Regions from separate parts of the Lentzea sp. HUAS12 genome, predicted to be linked through region 3. Evidence: riboswitches for the same ligand, from Rfam matches in the RefSeq annotation. Region 3 holds a riboswitch; each other region holds the start of a gene.
The links. Region 3 has a riboswitch for S-adenosylmethionine ahead of thrC (threonine synthase). Riboswitches for the same ligand answer to the same signal wherever they lie in the genome.
Positions count from the first base shown of each region.

Region 1: another riboswitch for S-adenosylmethionine. It lies ahead of ND450_RS41285 (aminotransferase class V-fold PLP-dependent enzyme); the one in region 3 lies ahead of thrC (threonine synthase).
Region 2: another riboswitch for S-adenosylmethionine. It lies ahead of ND450_RS28675 (methionine ABC transporter ATP-binding protein); the one in region 3 lies ahead of thrC (threonine synthase).

Region 1 covers NZ_CP099738.1:8,782,246-8,788,115, reverse strand. The annotation lists gene ND450_RS41295 (RluA family pseudouridine synthase) at 1-347, opposite strand, end outside; gene lspA (signal peptidase II) at 448-1,155, opposite strand; gene ND450_RS41285 (aminotransferase class V-fold PLP-dependent enzyme) at 1,179-2,513, opposite strand; SAM riboswitch class IV at 2,547-2,661, opposite strand; gene ND450_RS41280 (potassium/proton antiporter) at 2,735-4,222, opposite strand; gene ND450_RS41275 (M28 family metallopeptidase) at 4,354-5,286, shown strand; gene ND450_RS41270 (TetR/AcrR family transcriptional regulator) at 5,299-5,835, opposite strand.
Region 2 covers NZ_CP099738.1:6,284,993-6,290,862, forward strand. The annotation lists gene ND450_RS28660 (4-(cytidine 5'-diphospho)-2-C-methyl-D-erythritol kinase) at 1-40, opposite strand, end outside; gene ND450_RS28665 (MetQ/NlpA family ABC transporter substrate-binding protein) at 98-901, opposite strand; gene ND450_RS28670 (methionine ABC transporter permease) at 929-1,612, opposite strand; gene ND450_RS28675 (methionine ABC transporter ATP-binding protein) at 1,609-2,607, opposite strand; SAM riboswitch class I at 2,830-2,923, opposite strand; gene rsmA (16S rRNA (adenine(1518)-N(6)/adenine(1519)-N(6))-dimethyltransferase RsmA) at 3,012-3,833, opposite strand; gene ND450_RS45885 (resuscitation-promoting factor) at 4,444-5,856, opposite strand.
Region 3 covers NZ_CP099738.1:5,351,943-5,357,812, forward strand. The annotation lists gene ND450_RS23995 (glycoside hydrolase family 3 N-terminal domain-containing protein) at 1-966, shown strand, start outside; gene rpsT (30S ribosomal protein S20) at 1,092-1,358, shown strand; gene ND450_RS24005 (hypothetical protein) at 1,472-2,275, shown strand; gene holA (DNA polymerase III subunit delta) at 2,277-3,245, opposite strand; SAM riboswitch class I at 3,333-3,480, shown strand; gene thrC (threonine synthase) at 3,492-4,748, shown strand; gene ND450_RS24020 (DNA internalization-related competence protein ComEC/Rec2) at 4,759-5,870, opposite strand, start outside.

The DNA of each region.
Region 1 (5,870 bases), 3.4 Mb from region 3:
TCGGCGGCACCGGAGGTGGCGACGCGGTGGCCCGCGGCGGCGAGACCACCGACGACGGTCGGCCCGGTCCAGCCGGGTGACGGGTGCACGGCGACGCCGACGGGCTTGTCCACGACGATGATGTCGTCGTCCTCGTGGATGATCTCCAGGCCCTCGACGGGGATCGCCTGGACGGTGATCGGCTGCGGCGGCGCGGGCAGCGTGATCTCGAGCATCGACCCGGCGGTGAGCCGGTCGGACTTGCCCACGACCCGGCCGTCGACCAGCACGTCGTCGGCGTCGGCGATGGCCGCGACGGCGGTGCGGGACAGGCCGAGCAGCTTCGCGAGGCCGGCGTCGACGCGCATGCCGTCCAGTCCGTCGGGAATCGGCAGCGTTCGGTAACCGCTCACGCGGGGGCCTCGACCTTCTTCTCCTTGCAGAACCCGCTGAAACTACCAGGAGCAGCTATTTCGGCTCCGGCTGACCGTCGGCCTCCACGAGCACGGGCGCCTCGCGGTGGACCGTCCCGTCGTAGTCGTGCTGCAGCAGCGCCAGCACGATGATCGTCACGCCGCCGCCGATGATCGCCATGTCCGCGACGTTGAACACCGGCCACACCCGGCCGTAGGGGTCGAACAGCGACAGGAAGTCGACCACGTGGCCGCGCATCGGGCCGGGCTCGCGGAAGAGCCGGTCGACCAGGTTGCCGACGGCGCCGCCGAGCACCAGGCCGAGGCCGACGGCCCACTTCTCCGAGCGCAGGTTGCGCGAGATCCAGAAGATGAACCCGGCGACGCCCAGCGCGATCAGCGCGAGGACCCACGTCATGCCCTCGCCCAGGCCGAACGCGGCGCCGGGGTTGCGGACGAACGTCAGGTAGAGCACGCCGCCGAACAGCTTGATCGGGCCGGCGTCCTCGAGGAACGCCACCGACACGACCTTGGTGAGCACGTCCAGGGCCAGCACCCCGCCCGCCAGCACCGCAAGGGTCCTGATCCGCGGCTCCGGCAGCGAGCCGGTGATCGAGAACTCCTCGTCGTCGTCGGCCTTCGCGCCGGGCTCCGCGGGCTTCTCCGCGACGGCGGGTTCCTCCCGCTCGCCGGCGTGCTCCTCCGCGGGCTCGTCGGCGGCCTTCGCGGCCTCTTCCTCCGGGGCCTTGGGCTCGTCACTCACCAGGTCAGTGTCCACGAAAGGGACTACGCGAGGAACGGCGGCAGGGTTCGGTCGTCGTTCTCGGGGACCCAGCGGCCGTCCTGCCGCGTGTAGGTCCACTTCGGACCTTCGGTGACGAGGGTGCGCAGCGCCGCCACCAAACGGTCGACGTGCTCGGCCGTCGTGCCGAGGCCGATCGACGCGCGCACGGCACGCTGCTCGTGCGATCCGACCTGCTTGACGAGGCGGCCCACGATCACGTGGGCGCAGAACGCTCCGTCACGCACGCCGATGCCGTACTCGGCGGACAGCGCCGCCGCGAGGAAGCCCGCGTCGAAACCGGAGACCGTGAAACTCACGACCCCGACCTTGTCGGCGTCGGTCAGGATCTGCAGCTCGCGGAGGCCGGGGATCGCGTTCAGGCCGGTGCGCAGGCGCGTGAGCAACTCCTGCTCGTGCGCGACCGTCTGCTCCCAGTGCCGCGACAGGATCTCGCAGGCCGAGGCCAGCGCGTGCACGCCGACGACGTTCGGGCTGCCGGCCTCGTGCCGCTCGGGCACCGCGGACCAGGCCACACCGAGGCGGTCGCCGTGGTCGGTCACCTTGGAGGTCGCGCCGCCGCCGACGAGGTACGGCTGGGCCTGCTGCAGCCAGTCGGCCCGGCCGACCAGCACACCGGCGCCGAACGGCGCGTAGATCTTGTGGCCGGAGAACGCGATGTAGTCGACACCCAGCTCACGGGCGTTGATCGGGCGGTGCGGGGCGAGCTGGGCCGCGTCGAGCGCGATGCGCGCGCCGTGGCGGCGGGCGACCTTCGCGAGCTCGGCGACCGGCCACAGCTCCCCCGTGACGTTGGACGCCCCGGTGACGATCACGAGCCTCGGGCCGACCGGGGCGACGGCAAGAGCCCGGTCCAGCGCGACAACTGCGGCGCCAGACGAAGACGGTGCGGGAACGCGCTGGACGTTGGGGCCCCTCCACGGCAGCAGCGCCGCGTGGTGCTCGCTGTCGAACAGCACGACGGCGGTGTTGCGGGGAACGCTGCGCGCCAACAGGTTCAGCGAGTCCGTGGTGTTGCGCGTGAAGACGACGGTGTCGGACGCGTGCGCGCCGACGAACTTGCGGACGCGGTCGCGGGCCTGCTCGTAGACGCGGGTCGAGACCTGCGAGGCGAAGCCGGCGCCGCGGTGCACGCTCGCGTACCAGGGCAGCAGCTCGTCGACGGCGTCGCGCACCTCCTGCAGACAGGGTGCCGACGCCGCGTGGTCGAGGTTGGCGTAGGTGACGCGCTCTCCGGTGACCAGCGGAACCCGCAGGTCGGCGCCGACGACAGCCGGAACGGCGGTGGTGGTGCTGCTGGGGGTGATCGCGAGCGTCATCGAGCTGCCTCCGAGGCCAGGGGCCTACCTGGAGGCCCGCGCTTGACCGGCGCCCCACGCGCCGGACCAGGTCCTCACCAAGGGCACCCCACCGCGGTTGGAGGGTTGCCGGCCAGCAAGCTTGGGCTTGACGCTGGCTCTCATGACCTGCCGACGACGTTAGCGGAGGGTGATCCTCCCGTCGACACCCGATTCACATGCTGAGAAGGGTCGGGAACCGATCAATCGCCGGTCTCGCCCTTCCACCGTGCGTAGCGACCGGCCCTGTCGACGGCACGAACGCGCCGCTCAGCGGCATCGCGCACCTCTTCGGTGGTGACGATGAGCAACTGGTCGTCGGTCTGGAGCCGGGTCGTCGGTTGTGGCGTGAAACTCTTCCCGCCGCGCACCACGAGGCTCACCGTGGCGCCGCTCGGCAGCCTCAGCTCGGACATGTAGACGCCGTGCAGCTTCGACCCGCGCTGGATGTGCACCTGCAGCAGTTCGGCGCCGAGCTCGTCGAGCGGCGAGGCGTCGACCTGGACCTCCAGCGCCTCCCCCGTCTTCACCAGCCCGAGCCGCCGCGCGAGGAACGGCAACGTCGTGCCCTGCACGATCGTCAGCACGACGACCAGCAGGAACACCACGTCGACCAGTTGCCGCGCACCCTCGACGCCCTGGATCAGCGGGATCAGCGCGAACACGATCGGCACCGCTCCGCGCAGCCCCGACCAGGAGAGGAACGCCTGTTCGCGCCACGGCACCTTGAACGGCAGCGAGGACAACACCACCGACAGAGGCCGCGCCACGAACGTCAGCACGACACCCGCGACCAGCGCCGGGAACAGCACGTCGGGCAGTCGCGACGGCGAGGCGTAGAGGCCGAGGAGCACGAAGAGCCCGATCTGGGCGAGCCAGCCGAGACCTTCGGCGAACGAGAGGGTGTCGGCGCGGTGCGGCAGGCGGGCGTTGCCGAGGACCAGCGCGGCGACGTACGTGGCGAGGAAACCGGACGCGTGCACGAGGTCGCCTGCCGTGTAGGCGATCACGCACACCGCCACGGTGGCGAGCGGGTAGAGACCGGTGGAGGGCAGCGCCGCGCGTCTCAGCCCCGCTCCGCCGAGGAACCCGAGCAAGACGCCGATGAGCGCGCCCGCGCCGAGTTCGTAGACCACCAGCAGCGGCGCGGTCCACGAGATCCGGTCGGACGAGGCCAGCAGCACGACGGCGATGTAGACCGGCGCGTCGTTGAGACCGGACTCCAGTTCGAGCGCGCCCGTGAGCCGCGCCCCGACACCTAACGAGCGCAGGACGCTGAACACGGCGGCCGCGTCGGTGGACGACAGCACCGCGCCCCACAGCAACGCCATCCGCCAGTCGAGGCCGAGCAGGAAGTGCAACGCCGTTCCGGTCACCGCCACGCTGACCACAACGGCCACTGTGGACAGTGCGACCCCCAGCCACAGCGAGGGTTTCACCGCGTTCCAGCGCGTGGTGATGCCACCCTCGGTCAGGATCAGCACCAGGGCCGCGATGCCGAGCGACTGCGTCAGGTCGGCGTCGTCGAACTTGATGCCGAAGACCGACTCGCCGAGCAGCACGCCGATGCCGAGGTAGAGCAGGAGCGAGGGCAGCCCGAGCCGGGTCGACACGCGCACCGCGATCACCGAGATCAGCAGCACGGCGGCGCCGATGCCCAGAACAACCGTGACGTCACCCACCTGGACCATTCTGGTTGATCACCATCGATTCCGACGAATCAGACGAGTTAACAACTCCCGCCGTTCGCCCCTAGCGGGCACATGCACGACGGAGCATGTTGATCAGTGGCTCAATCCCTCACCCTGCACGGAGTTGAACCATGAGGATCCTGATCGCGCTGGCGGCCGCCTTGATGGTGACCGGAAGCACAGCAGCACAAGCAGCGGCGCCGGCCGCACTGGCGGCGCCCAACATCAACGTGGCGAACGTACAAGCCCACCTGAACCAGTTCCAGTCCATCGCGAACGCCAACAGCGGCAACCGCGCGCACGGACGACCGGGGTACCTGGCCTCGATCAACTGGGTCAAGAGCAAGCTCGACGCGGCCGGCTACACCACTCGCGTCCAGTCGTTCACCTCCAACGGCGCCACGGGCTACAACCTGATCGCGGACTACCCCGGAGGCGACGCGAACAACGTCGTGATGCTGGGCGGCCACCTCGACAGCGTCTCGGCGGGCCCCGGCATCAACGACAACGGCACCGGTTCGGCGTCGATCCTGGAGGTCGCCCTCCAGGTGAAGGCCACCGGTTTCCAGCCGACCAAGCACCTGCGGTTCGGCTGGTGGGGCGCGGAGGAACTCGGCCTCGTCGGGTCGACGTACTACGTGAACTCCCTGTCGTCGACCGAGAAGTCGAAGATCAAGGCCTACCTGAACTTCGACATGACCGGCTCGCCGAACCCCGGCTACTTCGTCTACAGCTCGAGCGGTCAGCCCACCGGTTCGGCGGCGCTGACCCAGCGGCTGCAGGCGGGCTTCACCGCGCTGGGCGTGCAGACCGAGCTGACGAACGTCGGCGGCCGTTCCGACCACGCGGCGTTCGCCCGCGCGGGCATCCCGACCGGCGGCACGTTCACCGGCGCCGAGGGCATCAAGACCTCGGCCCAGGCGTCGAAGTGGGGCGGCACGGCCGGCCAGGCCTTCGACCGCTGCTACCACCGCTCGTGCGACACCACGGCGAACGTCAACGCCACGGCGCTCGACCGCAACGCGGACGTGATCGCGTCGACGTTGTGGGCGACCGCGGCCTGACCGGTTCGCCGATCACTTCGCGGTGAGCACCCGCACGGCCTCGTCGAGCACCGGTTCGACGAGGCCGGGCAGGGTGACCCACATCTGCGCCTGGCCCAGGTAGAGGCTGAACGCGATCAACGCGCGCTGCCTCGCCTGGGCCTCGCCGAACCCGAGCTCACCGAACAGCTCGGTCAGGTACGCCAGCCGCTTCTCGGTGACGCGCCGCAGCACCGGAGCGATCACCTCGTGGTCGGCTCCCGCCTGCAAGGCCATCTCCACGGACCCCTTGCGCGTGCGGTCGAGCACCGTCGCGAAGAGCGTCCTGAGCTTGTCCTCCGGGGTCCGTTCGGACTCGACCAGCTCGATGACCTTCTCGGTGTGCTCCCGCTCCCACCGCTCGACCGTCGCCTCGAGCAACGCCTCGCGGTTGCGGAAGTGGTGGTAGACGCTGCCCTTCGTGGCACCGGCCGCGGCCGCCAGCGGCTCGACCGCCACCGCGTTCAGCCCGCCCTCGGCCAGCGCTCTCAGCGCCATCTCAGTCCAGTCGTCGCGATTCCGCCGCACCACGCTTCCATACGCTACCGTACGGTTCCAGGAACATA
Region 2 (5,870 bases), 930 kb from region 3:
GGACGCGAACTGTGACCGGGGGAGGAACGACTGCGAGCACCATGTCAGCCTACGGGCGTTCTCGGGTCCCGGACTCCTCCCCCGGTCGCAGTCGCGCTCAGACCGGGATGACCGAACCGTTGTACTTCTGCTTGATGTAGTCCTTGACCTGCTGCGACGCGAGCAGCTCCGCCAGGTCCCTGATGCGCTTGTCGTCCTTGAGCTCGGTGCGGGTGACCAGGCCGTTCGCGTTCGGGTTGTTCTCGGCCTTCTCCAGCGCGAGCGAGTCGGTGGCCGGCTTGAGGCCCGCGTCGATGGCGTAGTTGCCGTTGATGACCGACGCGTCGGTGTCCTCCAGCGACCGCGGCAGCTGAGCGGCCTCCAGGGGCACGAACTGCAGGTTCTTGGGGTTCTCCGCCAGGTCGCGCACGGTGGGCTGGTCGACGGCCTTGAGCTTGATCAGGCCGTTCGCCTCCAGCAGCTTCAGGCCGCGGGCCTCGTTCGTCGCGTCGTTGGCGACGGCGATCTTGGCACCGTTCGGCAGCTCGTCGAGCTTCTTGGCCTTCTTCGAGTAGAGGCCGAGCGGCTCGACGTGGACGGGCTGGACCCACTCGACCTTCGCGCCGGACTCCTTGGTGAAGGTCTCCAGGTACGGGACGGTCTGGAAGTAGTTGGCGTCGAGCGACCCGTCGACCAGCGCCGTGTTCGGCTGCACGTAGTCGGTGAACTCGACGACATCGATCTTGAGACCCTTCGACGAGGCGAGGTTGTCCGCCACGTACTTGAGGATCTCGGCGTGCGGGACCGGCGAGACGCCGACCTTGAGCGTGTCGGAGGCGCTGCTCGCACCACCCGACGAGCAGGCGGACAGAGCAGTCAAACCGGTCAAAGCGACTGCGATCAGGGCAGCACGAATACGCATGACGTTCCTTTTGAGAATTGCTACGGGTCAGACGGAGGCGTGCCGGCGCCGGTCGAAGGCGCGGGCGGCACGGGTGAAACCGAGCTGGATCACGGTGGTGAGCACGGCGAGCCACGCCACGGTGCTCCACAGGATCCGGTCGTTGAAGCGCTGGTAGCCCTCGCGGATCGCCAGGTCGCCGAGGCCACCGCCGCCGATCACGCCGGCCATCGCCGAGTACCCGATGAGGGCGATCACGGTGACGCCGATGGCGTTGATCAGCGCGGGCAGCGACTCGCGGATCAGCACGCTCTTGACGATCTTGAGGGTCGAGGCGCCGGTCGTGATCGCGGCTTCCACCACGGTCACGTGCACCTCGGACAGGATGTTCTGCACCAGCCTGCCCACGAACGGGATCGCTCCCACGGCCAGCGGCACGATGACCGCCGTGCTGCCGATCGAGCCGCCGACGATCAGGCGGGTGACCGACGTGAGCGCGACGAGCAGCACGATGAACGGCATCGAGCGGCCCAGGTCGGTGACGAAGCTCAGGATCCTGTGCACCGCGGCGTTCGGCCGCAGCCCGCCCTTGGCGGTGAGCTGCAGCCAAACACCCACGGGAACGCCCAGCAGTGTTGCGATGACAGTGGAGACGCCGACCATGTACAGCGTTTCTCCGGTGGCCTCGACGAGATACGCGATCACGTCGGACCAGGGTGTTGCAGACCTCACGCAGCTACTCCCTGCGGCCCCTTCAGGGACCTCTGCACAGCGCCGCCGGCCTCGCCGATCCACTCGAGAGCGGAGTCGGAGCGTTCGCCGTTCAGCCCCAGGCGGAAGCGCGCGACCGGGGTCTCCCCGAGACGCGTCAGGCCACCGCCGACGATGTTCAGTTCCACGCCGAACCGGTGCGCGGCCTCGGGCAGCAGCGCCCCGACCGCGGCGAACCCGACGAGCACGACGTCCGCGACGCGGTCGTAGCTGCTCTCGTTGATCGGGTTCAGGTCGACCGCGGGCAGCAGCGCACTGCTCGTGCGGCTCACCGGGTTGTTGACCAGGTCGAGGACCTTGCCGTGTTCGACGACGCGCCCCTGCTCCAGCACGGCGACGTCGTCGCAGATCTTCCGGACCACACCCATGTCGTGCGTGACGACGAGGACGGTCACACCCAGCTCAGCGCGCGCACGGTCGAGCACGGTCAGCACGGAACCGGTGGTCTCCGGGTCCAGCGCGGACGTCGGCTCGTCGGCGAGCAGCACGGACGGGTTGGCGGCGAGGGCACGCGCCACGGCGATGCGCTGGCGCTGCCCGCCGGACAGCTGGTCGGGGTACGCGGCGGCCTTGTCGGTGAGCCCGACGAGGTCGAGCAGCTCGCCGACCCTCGTCCGCCGCTGAGGTCCGGGGACTCCCGCGCTCTCGAGCGGCAGCGCGATGTTGCCGGCCGCCGTGCGCTGGCGGAGGAGCGAATCCCCTTGCGGCACAACGCCGATCTGCCTGCGAGCAGCCCTGAGGGCCGACCCGTCGAGGCTCGTGATGTCGGTGCCGTCGACGCGGATCGCCCCGGAGTCGGGACGCTCCAGCAGCGCGACGCAGCGGGCGAGAGTGGACTTGCCGGCACCGCTCGGGCCGACGACACCGAGCACGGTGCCGGCCTCGACGTCGAGGGTCACGCCGTTGAGGGCGCTGACACCCTGGAAGGACTTGGTGAGGTTTTCGACAGTGATCACTTCTGCTCCACGGCTGCGCGCGACGGCACCTCGTCCGCTCGTGGCGGACGTGCGCGGTCGAAGATTGCTGCTCAGGGGTGTGCGCCACTCTTCGTTCGAGTGCGCGTCAAAGGACTTTGAAAAGGCGCCTTAGACGAGGTGGCGACGACATGCAGAAGACGAGCGACGGCACTGGTCGATGACTCGACGGCGCGTCAGCATTCGCACGGTACCCATGGTGCTCCTCCATCGGTCCTGGCGTTAGCACCTGCCCGCATCCAGCGGGTGGTTGCTGCGACGTCGTAGAGCCAGGTCTCTCAGTCGCTCCGGATGGCAAGTAGCAGTCAACCGGACGGACGTTCGGTTGCGCAAGCCAGATTCGGATTCGTTCGACAGATCACACTGATGGCCGAAGGATCCCCGGCCTAGACCTCCGCAATCCGGATGAAGTCGATCACGCTGAGCTGCTCCCCCCGCAGCTGCGGGTCGACACCGGCCTTCTCGAGCAGTTCGTCGACGTTCGGGGTGTGTGCTTTGAGAGCAGCCCTGAGGGTCTTGCGGCGCTGCGCGAAGGCGGCGTCCACGATCTTGAAGAGCTTGGATCGGTCCACTGTGGACAGCGGCTTCTCGTGGCGCTGGAACCAGACCAGCCCCGAGTCGACGTTCGGCGCGGGCCAGAAGACGTTCTTGCCGATCGCGCCGGCCTTCTTCGCCTCGGCGTACCAGGCGAGCTTCACGCTGGGGACGCCGTAGATCTTGTTGCCGGGCTTCGCTGCCATCCGGTCGGCCACCTCGGCCTGCACCATCACCAGCCCCTTCTGGAGGCTGGGGAGCTCGGCCAGGAGGTGGAGGACCACCGGCACCGCCACGTTGTAGGGCAGGTTGGCGACGATCGCGGTGGGCTGGAACGGCAGGTCTTCCCGGGTGACTTTCATGGCGTCCTTGAGGACGACGTGGAGCTTGTGGGCGTTCTCCGGATCCATCTCTTGGACGGTCTGCGGGAGCCTTTGCGCCAGCGGGGGGTCGATTTCCACGGCCACCACCTGGCTGGCGCTCGGGAGGAGGGCGAGGGTGAGCGAGCCCAGGCCCGGGCCCACCTCCAGGACGACGTCGTCCTCGGTGAGCTCGGCCGCGGTGACGATCTTGCGGACGGTGTTGGGGTCGTGGACGAAGTTCTGGCCCAGTTTCTTGGTGGGGCGGATGTCCAGCTCTGCGGCTAGACGGCGGACTTCGGCAGGACCCAGCAGGCTCACCCCGGCATTCTCGCAGGCCTGGTGGTGGGTGGGGTGGGTGGTACCTGGGGTTGGCGGTGACGAGCGTGGGCGGTGACGAGCCGGGTCATGTCATCGCCGCTTCGCGACGATCGCGATCGGGGCTTGACTTCGGGGCCCTTGCGAGGCCTTTCTCGGCCTGATGAAGGCCGGTCTGTGAAGCCCGGCCGAGTGGTCAAGTTCAAGGACTCGCACCCGAAGTCAAGCCCCGATCGCCGTCGGGGTCGGGTCATTACCGCTGGTCAGAGTGGGTAGAGGTAGGGGCGGCTCGGCTTCGCCATTGCGCTGGGTGGTGGGGTGGCTCGCCTTCGGCTTCGCCTGGACCTGCACCGCCTCACGCCGGGCCTGGGTGGTCTCACCCGTGCCGCGCCTCACGCCTGCCGCGATCCGCCGCATCTCCCATGCCGCGCCGCACCTCACCCAGCCCTGCCGCGCGCCACCGTGGCGGGTGCGCTCCCCCGGCAACCCGCCCGCAGACGCGTCCCAGCCGTCCAGCCCCACCAAGTCCCCGCCCAGCGGGCCCCGGACGCGACGAAGGCCGCCCCTGGCGGTCCAGGAGCGGCCTTCGTCGGGGGACGGAGAGGGTTTACGGCAGGCCGAGCTTCGCGCGGCAGCCCGGCCACGCCGAGTACGTGCCGCCGCGGCCGTCGCGGAGCTTGGTGGCGATGGCGATCTGCTGCTCGCGGGTGGCCTGGTGCGGGAGCTGCGCGTAGGCGGTGCCGCCGTAGGCGGCCCAGGTGCTCGCGTTGAACTGGAGGCCGCCGTAGTAGCCGTTGCCGGTGTTGATCGCCCAGTTGCCGCCCGCCTCGCACTTGGCCAGGCGGTCCCACACCTCGCCGTCGGGGAGGGGCTTGGTGCCGACGGTGATCTTCTTCGGCTTCGGCTCCTTGGTGACCTTGCTGCTCAGCTTCTCGCGGCTGATCTCCTTGCCGTTCTTCACCGTCACGCGGTACTGCGAGGTCTGCTCGCCGGCCTCGCCCGGGTCGGTGACCTTCTGCTCGCCCGCGTTCATGTTCGGGTCGTTGGTCTTCTCGACGGGCGGGGCGACCGGCTCGTTCACGTTGATGACCGTGACGCCGGTGCGGGAGATGTAGACCTCGGCGCCGGTCGCGATCTTGACGTCCGTGCCGGACGAGACGGCGTCCTCCGGGCCGAGGGTGAGGTTCTCGGCCTTGAGGAGCTCGTCGACGGTCAGGGCGGTGGTCTTGATCTCGCGGACCGGGTTCGCGCCGTCGAACAGCTTGACGAGCTTGCTGGTCTTGACCTCGAGGTTCATGCCCTCGAGCGGGATGTCCTGCGAACCGGGCGCGGACATCCAGGCGCCTTCGAGGTTCACGCCGAGCTGCTTCGCGGCTTCCTCGACGGTGATCGAGCGAACCCAGTCCTCGCGGGCCTGGCCGTCGACGCTCGTCTTGAGCAGGCGGCCGCGGTCGAGGCTGATCTTGCCGCCGTCGGAGATCGGGGCGTTCAGCGACGGGGACAGGGCGTCGTGCTCACCGACGACGATGCCTTCCTCTGCCAGGACCTCGCCGACCGTGCCCTCGTACGAGTGGACGGTCTGCAGCGCTCCGTCGACCTCGACGGTCAGCGACTTGTCCATCGCCATCGCGGTCACGCCGCCGCCGGAGATCGACACGAGGACCGCGGCAACGGCGCCCTTGAGGAAGCGGCGCTTCCACGTCGAGGCGGCCTTGACGAGGACCTGCGGGTCGCGCTTCTCCTCTTCCTCCGACGGGAGGACGAGGGGCGGCATGATCGTCGTCTCGGCGTTGATGAGACGGATCAGCTCGTCGACGTCGACGTTGGCCGAGGCGAGCAGGTCGTCGGCGTCCGGGCCGAGCACCTCGAGCACGTCCGCGGGCGTGATGGTCAGCGCGCCGGGGGGAAAGCTCGGGTGGGGATCAGCGACGCCCACCGCGGTGCCGCCGACCGGCGTGAACCAGTCGGTGTCCTCGTTGAAGTCGTACGACGCGGCGGCAGTTCTGTCGCTACCGGACATCAGGGTCGATACCT
Region 3 (5,870 bases):
GGCGTGCTGCCGTTGTCGGTCGGCGCCAAGAAGATCGTCGTGACCGGGGAGACCGCCGACGACGTGCGCCGCCAGCTCGGTGGGTGGACCGTCGACTGGCAGGGCGTGCCGGACGACTCGCCGTTGCCGCCCACCGCGACCGTGCTGACGGGTGTGCGCGAGGCCGTTCCCGGTGCGTCCGTGGTGCACGCCCCGACTCAGGCCGCGGCGGTGTCCGAGGCGGCGGGAGCGGACGCGGTGGTCGTGGTGCTGGGTGAGAAGCCCGGCGCGGAGGGGCCCGCCGACACGGAGAACCCGGTGCTGACGCCGGAGCAGCAGGCGTGGGTGGACGCGGTGCAGGCGACCGGCAAGCCGGTGGTCGTGGTGCTGCTGACCGCGCGGCCGCAGGTGCTGGGAGCTGCTGCCGACGCGAACGCGTTGGTCGCGGGCTGGTTGCCGGGCAGCGAGGGCGGACGGGCGATCGCCGACGTGCTGTTCGGTGCCGTCAACCCGAGCGGCAAGCTGCCGATCTCGTGGCCCCGGACGCTGGGCGATCCGACGCTCACCTACGACCAGCTGCCGGGCGCGAACACCTCGGCCGGCGCGAAGTACGACCCGCTCTACGCTTTCGGGCACGGGCTGTCGTACACGTCGTTCACGACTTCGGGGCCGTCGGTGTCGGTGGACCGTTCGAACGGCGTGGTGAAGTTCACCGTGGCGAACACCGGCCCGCGTGCGGGCACGGCCGTGGTGCCGGTCCACGTCCGCCAACCGGCCTCCCCGGTGCTGACCCCGGACGCCCGTCTGGTGGGCTTCACCCGCGTGGAACTCGCCGCAGGGCAGTCGAAGCAGGTCGAGGTGCCGTTCGCGCTCTCCCAGCTGGCCCTGACCGTCGGCGACGTGGACGGCGGCGGACGGCGTGAGGTCGCCCGCGGTGGCTACGAGGCCGTGGTGGGTGCCGACAAGGCCACCTTCACGGTGCGCTGAGCTGGCCTGATATCCTTCGTCGTCGTGAACGCGCGGCTCTCCGCCGTGGAGGAGACCCGGTCCTCGTGGCCGGTGCCGACCAAGCGCGTCACGAACCCCGGTTTCGACAAGAAGGGTGATGTCGCATGGCGAACATCAAGTCCCAGCTCAAGCGGATCAAGACCAACGAGAAGGCCCGCCTTCGCAACAAGTCGGTCAAGTCGTCCCTGAAGACGGCCATCCGCAAGTTCCGCGAGGCTGCCGAGGCCGGTGACAAGGCGAAGGCCCTGGAGCTGCTGCAGGACGCGTCCCGCAAGCTCGACAAGGCCGCCAGCAAGGGCGTCATCCACGCCAACCAGGCCGCCAACAAGAAGTCGGCGATGGCGCTGCGCGCGAACTCCCTCGAGGGCTGATCTCGCACGCGGAGCTTCGAGCTTCTGCTGAGAGGGCTCCACCTCCTCCGGGAGGTGGAGCCCTTTCGTGTTCATGCGCACACGACCGCGTCATTGGTGTAGGCGTAGTCCTCATGGAATCGCTGCCGCGTCTCGACTTCTTCGAGCTGCACGACCTCGACGGCACCCCGCCCGTGCTGCGGACCCTGCACACGGAGTCGATCCTCACGATCTACCGGCTGACGGACGCGGCGCGCGAGTACTCCCGCCCGCTGGCGCTCGCCCTGCGGTCGGGCGCGGACCACCGGATCGTCGACCTCTGCTCGGGTTCGGGAGGGCCGCTGCCGCTGATCCAGCGGCGGTTGCACGCCTCAGGTGTCCACACCTGGGTGACGCTGACCGACCTGGTGCCGAACGTGCCCGCGTTCGAGCGCGTCGCCGCTTCCAATCGGCGACGGCTGGACTCGTGCTGCTCGGTGGACCACGTGTCGTCGTCGGTCGACGCCACGGACTGCCGGCTGGAAGGCACGCGGACGATCTACGGCGCCTTCCACCACTTCCCGCCCGCGCTGGCGACGCGCATGCTGCAGAACGCCGTCGACACCCGGCAGCCCATAGTGGTCGTGGACACCAAACGGTCGTGGCTCTACGTGCTGGTGTTCCCGTTCTTCCTGACGCTGGCCGTGCTGCTCGCGGCGCCGTTCCAGCGCAATCCCCTGCCGCGCTACCTGCTGCGGCTGGCGCTGACGTACGTCGTGCCGGTGCTGCCGTTCATGATGTTCTTCGACAGCTTGGTGTCGTTCCTGCGCATGTACGGGCGCGCGGAACTGCGGCGGATGGTCGACGGCTTGCGCGACACCGCGACGTTCACGTGGACGATCGGCGTCGAACCCGGCTTCACCGGCGCCCAGTACCTGATCGGGATTCCGAGGCGCTGACCTAGCGTCGGCTGTGCGCGGCCACGATCCGGAGCACCGCGCGCTCCAGCGCGTAGTCGGCGTCGGCCGCCACGCCCTTCACGTCCGCGTTGAGCCCCGCGACCACCTGCATCGCGTCCGCGAGACCCGTCTGGTCCCAGCCTCGGGCCTGGGCCTGCGCCTTCTTGATCTTCCACGGCGGCATGCCGAGCGGCCCGGCCAGGCTGAACGGGTCGGCGCGGCCCACGGCGGACACCCGCGCGACCGTGCGCACCGCGTCCGCCAGCGCGTCCGCGACCAGCACGTGCGGCACACCGAGCTGCATGGCCCAGCGCAACGCCTCCATGGCGCCCGCCCTGTCCCCCACGACGGCCTTCTCCGCGACGGCGAACCCCGTCACCTCGGCCTTGCCCTGGTGGTAGCGGCGGATCTCCTCGATCGTCACCTTGCCGTCGGTGTCGGACACGAGCTGCGAGGCGGCCGCCGCGAGCTCGCGCAGGTTCGTGCCGACGGCGTCGATGAGCGTGGCGACGGCCTCCGGGTCGATCTTGCCGCCCGCCTGCCGCACCTCGTTGCGCACGAACGCCTCGCGCTCCGCGGGCTTGGTGACCTTGCCGCACTCGGTGACCGCGGCACCGGCCTTCTTCAGCTGCCCCGGCAGGTCCTTGGCCGCCTTGCTGCGACCACCGCCCGTGTGCACGACGACGAGCGTGACCCCGTCCGCGGGCGCCTTGACGTAGGAGAGCACCGTGTCGGCGACCTCCTTGCTGATGTCCTGACCGTTCTGCAGGACGATCACCCGCCCCTCCGCGAACAGCGACGGACTCACCAGTTCGGCGAGCTCAGGAGGGGTGAGATCAGTCACCTGGACGCGGGTCAGGTCGGCGCTCGGATCGACCTTCCGCGCGGCCTCGAGAGCCGCGCGAACAGCCCGTTCGACCAGCAGCTCCTCTTCGCCGACGACGAGGTGCAGTGACTCCGGTGCGCTCACGACCGGCATCCTCCCACGTCCCGGATCGTGGGCGATTGTGGATCGGCAACCGACACATGCCGTAGGTTGGTGGCCACAACTGAACACCGCTCATCCAGAGGGGCAGAGGGACCGGCCCGAAGAAGCCCCGGCAACCGGCGTCAGCGCTGTGTGCACACATACCTGTGCGCGCATCTGAGTGCAGACGATCACGGTGCCAATTCCGACCCGTTCGATTTCGCGGGACAGATGAGGAGATACCTCGCGATGACTGCTGTCAGTGTGCCCACGAGCACCAAGTTCGACCTCGGCCCCGCCCGCGCGCTGCTGTGCCGGGAGTGCGGCAACGAAACCCCTCTCGCTCCTGAATACGCCTGTCTCGAGTGTTTCGGGCCGCTGGAAGTGGCCTACGACTTCGGGAAGATCCGGCGCGAGGACATCGAGGCCGGCCCCAAGTCCATCTGGCGCTACCGCGGCCTCCTCCCCGTTCCGTCCACTGTGGAACAGCACCCGAACACCGACCCCGGCGGCACCCGCCTGGTCGAGGCCCACAACCTCGCCAAGGCCCTGGGCGTCCGCAAGGTCTGGGTGAAGGACGACACCGGCAACCCCACGCACTCGTTCAAGGACCGGGTGGTCGGCGTCGCCCTCGCCGCCGCCCGCGAACTCGGCTTCAAGGTGCTGGCCTGCCCGTCCACCGGCAACCTGGCGAACGCCGTCGCCGCGGCCGCGGCCCGCGCCGGCTGGAAGTCCGTCGTCCTCGTCCCCTCCAACCTCGAGCGCGCCAAGATTCTGATGAGCGCCGTCTACGACGGCTCGCTGATCGCCGTCGACGGCAACTACGACGACGTCAACCGCCTCGCCCAGGAGCTCGCCGCGGAGAACGAGGACTGGGCGTTCGTCAACGTCAACGTCCGCCCGTACTACGCGGAAGGCTCCAAGACCCTCGGCTACGAGGTCGCCGAACAGCTCGGCTGGCGCCTGCCCGACCAGATCGTCGTGCCGATCGCCTCCGGCTCGCAGCTCACCAAGGTCGACAAGGCGTTCCGCGAACTCGGCCAGCTCGACCTCGTGGAAGCCTCCCCGTACAAGGTGTTCGGCGCGCAGGCCACGGGCTGCTCCCCGATCTCCGCCGCCTTCAAGGCGGGCCACGACGTCATCCGCCCGGTCCGCCCGGACACGATCGCCCGCTCGCTGGCGATCGGGGCCCCGGCCGACGGCCCGTACGTGCTCGACGCGGTCCGCCGCACCAACGGCGCCATCGAGGACGTCACCGACGAAGAGGTCGTCGAGGGCATCAAGCTCCTCGCCCGCACCGAGGGCATCTTCGCCGAGACCGCCGGCGGCGTGACCGTCGCGACGGCGAAGAAGCTGATCGAGACGGGCCAGCTCGACCCCGACGCCGAGACCGTGCTGCTGATCACCGGCGACGGCCTCAAGACCCTCGACGCACTGGGCGACACGGTCGGCCCGCGCGCGACGGTCCCGCCGTCGGCCGAGGCCGTCATCAAGGCACTGGGTTAATCACCCCGGATCACCTCCTTCCGGCTCGGGGGCGCACACGCGTCCCCGAGCCGCTTTGTGACTGCGCGGGACGCCTCACAGGGCGATCGCGTCCGTCTCGAGCCAGCCCGTGCGGGGAAAGCGCAGCAGGCCGTCGACCACGTGCGGCCCGACCTGCTCCACGGTCGCGCGCCACGCCACGATCCGTTGCGGCCACGGGGCTTCCGCCTTCAGCGCGTTGTAGTGGTAGTCGTGCCAGATGTCCGGCGCGATCCGCAGTTCGTCGTCGAAGACGTGCTCCGCGACGAGGTCGTATGCCTCTTCCGGCGACTCGGCCTTCGTCGGGGGCAGCACGTGCGTGGTCGTCGCCCGGTACGTGACGGCGCGGGTGCCGTCTTCGAGTGTTTCGCAGATGTAGTAACCGAAATCGGGCTTGAGTTCGTCGTGCGGCCACGGCGTCGCCGTGTAGTTCGTCTGCCACAGCGCCCATGCGAGGCCGGGCGTGCCGCCGGCGATCGGGTAGCGCGCGTTGAACAACCTGACCCAGACCATCTCTTCTCCTTCGTACGATTCGGTTTCCCGGCAGTACCGCCAGGTCTCCGTCCTTGTCCGTGCGCAACACCAAGGCGCCTCCCGCCCGCAACACGTCGATGACGTGCGCGCTCGGGTGCCCGTACCTGTTGCCCGTGCCGACGCTGACCAGCGCCACCCGCGGCCGCACGGCCTTGAGAAACGCGGGCAGTGAGTAGCGGCTGCCGTGGTGAGGCACCTTGAGCACCTCGGCGTTCAGGTCCCGCTCCCCCAGCAGCGCCGCCTGGCCGGCCAGTTCGACGTCGCCGGTGAGCAACACCCGGCCCGCTCTCGTGTGTGCCTTGAGCACGAGCGAGTAGTCGTTCACCGTCGTGTTCTCGTCCTCGGCGACCGGTGGCCTCCTGGGGCCCATCACCTCCAACTCCAGTCCTGGCAAGGCGAACCGCTCGCCCGCCTTCGGCTCGACGACCCGCACGGCGTGAGCGCGCGTTCGTCTGCTGACCTCCCTCCACGCCCACGCGGGCTCCTTGAGCGGCCCGACCGCGACCGCCCCCACCACACGCCCGGTGAGCACGGCGTCGAGGCCACCGACGTGGTCCGCGTGCAGGTGTG